DNA from 2 places in the Kitasatospora sp. NPDC003701 genome. Region 1 is predicted to be linked to the other one. Evidence: predicted binding sites of a transcription regulator. Region 1 holds the regulator's gene; the other holds the start of a gene.
The links. The regulator HrcA, encoded in region 1, represses chaperone genes, less so after heat shock. The targets are predictions, from matches to a motif close to TTNGCACTCNGNNNNNCNGAGTGCNAA.
Positions count from the first base shown of each region.

Region 2: the regulator HrcA is predicted to act here: its motif matches at 1,349-1,375, upstream of groES (co-chaperone GroES).

Region 1 is NZ_JBSFNM010000005.1:130,988-134,245, forward strand. It holds gene dnaJ (molecular chaperone DnaJ) at 1-1,126, opposite strand, end outside; gene hrcA (heat-inducible transcriptional repressor HrcA) at 1,203-2,237, opposite strand; gene htpX (zinc metalloprotease HtpX) at 2,500-3,258, shown strand, end outside.
Region 2 is NZ_JBSFNM010000020.1:39,628-42,885, reverse strand. It holds gene groL (chaperonin GroEL) at 1-768, opposite strand, end outside; gene groES (co-chaperone GroES) at 901-1,206, opposite strand; gene ACWDRR_RS20475 (THUMP-like domain-containing protein) at 1,532-2,707, shown strand; gene ACWDRR_RS20470 (polysaccharide deacetylase family protein) at 2,715-3,258, opposite strand, start outside.

The sequences.
Region 1 (3,258 bases):
AGGCGTCCTTCAGCCGGGAGAACAGCCCCTGCTGGCCCGGCGCGAACTGGCCGGAGGGCCGCTCCTCGCCGCGCAGCACCGCGAGCCGGCGCAGCAGGTCCTCCTGCTCGGGGTCGAGCTTGGTGGGCGTCTGCACCTCGACATGCACTATCAAGTCGCCACGGCCGCCGCCGCGCAGATGGGTGATGCCGCGGCCGTGCAGCGGGATCGACTGGCCGGACTGGGTGCCGGGCCGGATGTCGACCTCCTCCAGCCCGTCCAGGGTCTGCAGCGGCACCTGGGTGCCGAGCGAGGCGGCCGTCATCGGGATGGTGACCGTGCAGTGCAGGTCGTCGCCGCGGCGCTGGAAGGTCGGGTGGGTGGTCTCGGCGATCTCGACGTAGAGGTCGCCGGCGGGGCCGCCGCCGGGGCCGACCTCGCCCTCGCCGGCCAGCTGGATCCGGGTGCCGTTGTCGACACCGGCCGGGATCTTGACGGTCAGGGTGCGGCGGGCCCGCACGCGGCCGTCGCCGGCGCACTCCGGGCACGGGGTCGGCACGACGGTGCCGAAGCCCTGGCACTGCGGGCACGGCCGGGAGGTCATGACCTGGCCCAGGAAGGACCGGGTGACCTGGGAGACCTCGCCCTTGCCGCGACACATGTCACAGGTCTGCGCGGAGGTGCCGGGGGCCGCCCCCTCGCCGCTGCACGTGGTGCAGGTGACGGCGGTGTCGACCTGGAGTTCCTTGGTGGTGCCGAACGCGGCCTCCTCCAGGGTGATCTCCAGCCGGATCATGGCGTCCTGGCCGCGCCGGGTGCGCGAGCGCGGGCCGCGCTGACCGGAGGCCGCGCCGAAGAACGCGTCCATGATGTCGGAGAAGCCGAATCCGGCCGCGCCGGCGCCGAAGCCGCCCGCGCCTCCGCCGTTGGGCGAGAGGGGATCCCCGCCGAGGTCGTAGACCTGCCGCTTCTGCGGGTCGGAGAGGACCTCGTAGGCGGCGTTGATCTCCTTGAACCGCTCCTGCGTCTTCGGGTCCGGGTTGACGTCCGGGTGCAGTTCGCGCGCCAGGCGCCGGAACGCCTTCTTGATCTCGTCCTGCCCCGCATCCCGTCGGACGCCGAGTACCGCGTAGTAGTCCGTGGCCACCAAATGCTCCGCTTGTTCCGCCTGTAGAAGTGCTTGCGACTGGTACCGGTGTCACAGGTGTGACGCCGGTCGTTCCCTACGACTCGGCCAGGATCTGGCCCACGTACCGTGCCACCGCTCGCACCGCCCCCATTGTGCCCGGATAGTCCATCCGGGTCGGACCGATCACACCCAGTTTGGCCACGCTCTCGTCGCCCGAACCGTAACCGACGGAGACGACCGAGGTGGAATTGAGCCCTTCGTACGCGTTCTCCCGGCCGATCCGGACCGTCATCCCGGCGTCGGCGGTCTCACCCAGGAGGCGGAGCAGGATGACCTGCTCCTCCAGGGCCTCCAGCACCGGCTGGATGGTGAGCGGGAAGTCGTGGCCGAAGCGGGTCAGGTTGGCCGTGCCGGCCAGCATGATCCGCTCCTCGTTCTGCTCGGCGAGCGCCTCGAAGAGCGTCGCCAGGACGACGGTGACGGCCGGTCGGTCCGCCGCCTCGAACATCGCCGGGAGCTCGTCCAGCAGCCCCGGCACCTCGGGCAGCCGCACGCCGACGGCCCGCGCGTTGATCCTGGCCCGGAGGTCCGCGAGGACCACCTCGCCGACCGTGCCCGGGCAGTCGACCATCCGCTGCTCGACCCGGCCGGTGTTGGTGATCAGGACCAGCATCACCTTGGCCGGAGCCAGCGCGACCAGCTCGATGTGGCGCACCGTGGACCGGGAGAGCGAGGGGTACTGGACCACCGCGACCTGCCGGGTGAGCTGGGCGAGCAGCCGGACCGTGCGGGCGACCACGTCGTCCAGGTCCACCGCGCCGTCCAGGAAGTGCCGGATGGCCCGCCGCTCGGGCGCGCTCATCGGCTTGACCTCGGCCAGCCGGTCGACGAACAGGCGGTACCCCTTGTCGGTGGGGATCCGCCCGGCGCTGGTGTGCGGCTGGTGGATGAAACCGTCCTCCTCCAGCGCGGCCATGTCGTTGCGCACGGTGGCCGGGGAGACCCCGAGGTTGTGTCGTTCGACGAGGGCCTTGGAGCCGACCGGCTCCTCGGTGCCCACATAGTCCTGGACGATGGCGCGGAGCACGGCGAGCTTGCGTTCGTCGAGCTGGCGGACCTCACCGGCCATGGGGCACGCACCTCCCTCTTCGCACGTTGTCCGTGGTGACATGTGTCCGTTCTGGCATGTTCCGGGCCGCTCTGGGCGGACCGCGGCTTTGGCACTCTGAACAGACGAGTGCCAGAACCGTACCTGCCAGTGTAAGGCCCGGGTCCGACGGCAGGAACGGCCCCGCCGGGGTGATCCTGCCCGCACTCCGCGGCACGCGGGTGATGCCGAGGGCCCGGCCGGGTGGCAGCATCGATAGCGAACGGCGAACGGAGGACCAGCGATGTCGACCTCGGGTCAGCACACCCGCTTCGCACCGGACCGCGGCCTGACCGGCCGGATGGTCGGGACGGTGTTCGTGATCGGACTGCTGTACGTCGGTTTCACCGGCCTGCTGATCGCGCTGCTGCGCGGCGCCTGGCCACTGATCGTGCTGATCTCCGGCGGGCTGTTCGTGGCCCAGTTCTGGTTCAGCGACAAGATCACCGAACGGGCGATGGGCGCCCACCGGGTGACCCCGGAGCAGTACCCCCAGCTGCACGGCACCGTCGACCGGCTCTGCGCGCTCGCCGACATGCCCAAACCGCGGGTGGCGGTCGCCGACAACGACATGCCGAACGCCTTCGCGACCGGCCGCAACCCGCAGAACGCGGTGGTCTGCGTCACCACCGGGCTGCTGCGGCGGCTGGAGCCCGAGGAACTGGAGGGCGTCCTGGCGCACGAGCTGTCGCACGTCGCCCACCGGGACGTCGCGGTGATGACCATCGCCGGGTTCCTCGGGGTGCTGGCCGGGGCGATGACCCGGATCGCGATGTACGGCGGCTTCATGGGCGGCGCCCGCAACAGCAACGACTCCAACGCCGCGATCGCCGCGCTGGTCATCCCGCTGGTGTCGGTCGTGGTGTACGCGATCAGCTTCCTGCTGACCCGGCTGCTCTCCCGCTACCGGGAGCTGGCCGCCGACCGGGCGGCCGCCCAGCTCACCGGCCGGCCCAGCGCGCTGGCCTCGGCACTGACCAAGGTGACCGGCCAGATCGCCGCG
Region 2 (3,258 bases), on a different contig from region 1:
GCCGTCGACGTCCTCGGCGATGATCAGCAGCGGCTTCGAGGCACCGCCCTGCAGGATCTTCTCCAGCAGCGGCAGCAGCTCCTGGATGGAGGAGATCTTGCCCTGGTTGATCAGGATGTACGGGTCCTCGAGGACCGCTTCCTGGCGCTCCGCGTCGGTGACGAAGTACGGCGACAGGTAGCCCTTGTCGAACTGCATGCCCTCGGTGAAGTCCAGCTCCACACCGAAGGTGTTGGACTCCTCGACGGTGATGACACCGTCCTTGCCGACCTTGTCGATCGCCTCGGCGATCAGCTCGCCGACCTGGGTGTCCTGCGCGGAGAGGGACGCGACGGCGGCGACGTCGTCCTTGCCCTCGATCTCGCGGGCGATGGAGAGCAGGTGCTCGGAGACGGCGGCGACGGCCTTGTCGATGCCCTTCTTCAGGGCGGCCGGGCCGGCACCGGCGGCGACGTTGCGCAGACCCTCGTTGACCAGGGCCTGGGCCAGCACGGTGGCGGTGGTGGTGCCGTCACCCGCGACGTCGTTGGTCTTGGTGGCGACCTCCTTGACGAGCTGCGCGCCAAGGTTCTCGTACGGGTCGTCCAGCTCGACCTCACGGGCGATGGTGACACCGTCGTTGGTGATGGTCGGCGCACCGAACTTCTTGTCGATGACGACGTTGCGGCCCTTGGGGCCGATGGTCACCTTGACGGTGTCGGCCAGCTTGTTGACACCGCGCTCCAGCGAGCGGCGGGCGTCCTCGTCGAACTGCAGGATCTTCGCCATGTTCCCTATTCCCTCGGGGCTGCGGCCGGCACGCCGGCCACCGGACTACGTGAACCAACAACCACGCCCCGGGCCCCTGTCACTGGGACACGGATCCGGGGCGGGCTGGAACGTCTTACTTCTCGGTGCTGCTTACTTCTCGATGATGGCGAGAACGTCGCGCGCCGAGAGGACGAGGTACTCCTCGCCCTGGTACTTCACCTCGGTGCCGCCGTACTTCGAGTACAGGACGATGTCACCGACGGCGACGTCGAGCGGCAGACGCTGGCCGTCCTCGAAGCGGCCCGGGCCGACAGCCAGGACGACGCCCTCCTGGGGCTTCTCCTTGGCGGTGTCCGGGATAACCAGGCCGGAGGCCGTGGTGGTCTCGGCGTCGAGCGGCTGGACCACAATGCGGTCCTCGAGCGGCTTGATGGCAACCTTGCTGCTGGTGGTCACGTCCGAGCTCCCCTTCGGAGATTACGGGGTTTTCTAACGGGTAGGTGGCGAACCTGCGGGCCTGCCGTCGCGGGGGTCAGACACACGTCGTCGCGTTAGCACTCACCATGGGGAGAGTGCCAAGGACGACCATAGGCCGCGGTTAGCACTCAGTCAACCAGAGTGCCAACGGCGCGCCCGAACGGTTCGGACGGCGGGCGCCGGGCCGCACTCCTGTGCGATGCCGCGGCCGGGTAACCGCCCGACCGCTCCGGCTCTCCCGCCCCGGTTCTCCCGCTCTACCGCTCCCGGGCGGGCGGGCGCCCCCAGCGGGGAGAATGGCCGGGTGGAGACCGAGAACCTGCAGCCCCTGCTGACCCCCGAGGGGCAGTCCCTGCTCGCCGAGCTGCGCGAGTTCACGCCCGAGGAGGAGCTCGCGCTGGCGACCAGGCTGCGCCGGGAGCACTCGGCGGAGCTGGTCTCGGCGGCGTTCGGGCAGGCCCGGCTGCGGCAGCGGGCACGCGCGAAGTTCGGCCCGGACGCCGACCTGATGTACTTCACGCCCAACGGCGTCGAGCAGTCCACCCGGCGCAGCGTCGCCGAGTGGCGGGCGCGGCGCTTCGCCGACCTGGGGGTGCGCCGGCTGGCCGACCTCTGCTGCGGGATCGGCGGGGACGTCCTGGCGCTGGCCCGGGCCGGCATCGAGGTGCTCGCCGTCGACAAGGACCCGGCGGCCTGCGCGGCCACCGCAGCCAACGCCGCCGCGCTGGGCCTGGCGGACCTCGTCGAGGTGCGCTGCGCGGACGTCGCCGACATCGACGTCACCGGCTACGACGCGGTCTTCACCGACCCGGCCCGCCGCACCGCGCGCGGCCGGGTGTTCGACCCCGAGGCGTACGCCCCGCCGCTCTCCTGGGCGATCGAGGCCGGCCGGCGCACCCCGATCGGCGCGCTCAAGGTGGCCCCGGGCATCCCGCACGAGGCCGTCCCCGCCGACGCGGAGGCCGAGTGGGTCTCCGACCACGGCGACGTCAAGGAGGCGGTGCTCTGGTTCGGCACCGGGGCCGCCCGCCCGCACCGCGCCACCCTGCTGCCGCACGGCGCCTCGCTGACCGGCGGCGACCTGCCCGACCCGCCGGCCGGACCGGTCGGCCGCTACCTCTACGAGCCGGACGGCGCGGTGATCCGGGCCCACCTGGTCGCCGAGGTGGCCGAGCAGGTGCACGGCCGGCTGATCGACCCGAAGATCGCCTACATCACCTCGGACCGGCTGGTCGCCACCCCCTACGCGCACGCCTTCGAGCTGACCGACGTGCTGCCGTTCCACATCAAGAAGCTGAAGGCGCTGCTGCGCGAGCGGGCCGTCGGCACCGTGGTGATCAAGAAGCGGGGGATGGCGATCACCCCGGAGGAGCTGCGCCGCCAGCTGAGGCCGAGCGGGCCGAACAGCGTCACGGTGATCCTCTGCCGCACCGACCACGGCCCGCTGATGATGCTCGGCCGGCCGGTGGCGCTCCCGTAGCGCCCGGTCAGGTGGCGGGCGCCTGGATGTAGTCCTCCAGCCGGGCCACCGCGAAGCCCTGCTCCTGGATCCGGGCCAGCAGCTCCCCGAACATCTGCGTCATCGTCTCGCCCTTGAGGTCCTTCGGCCCCCGGAAGTGGGCGAGGACGATGTCGCCCGGCCGCAGCTTCTTGTCCGCCGCCTGGTACTGCATGTCGTGGATCTGCATCGACTCGCGCCAGAGCACGATCGCGCGCGGCCCGCACTGCTGCACCGAGGTGTTCAGCGCCGGGGTGTTGGCGCCGTCCCCGTACGGCGGGCGGAACAGCAGCGGCGCACTGCCGTACTGCTGGGTCAGCGCGGACTGGGCGTCGCAGATCTCGGACTTCTGCTTCTCCGGCGCGACCTTGCTCATCTGGGCGTGGTCCACGGTGTGGTTGTGGATGTGGTTGCCGAGCGCCTGGAGCGGCTTGAAGTAGCCGTAGTTCTCCTTGACGATGTCCCGGGTCAGGAACATCGAGACCGGCACCTTGAGGTCGGTCAGCATCTCGACGAACTTCGGGTCCTTCTCG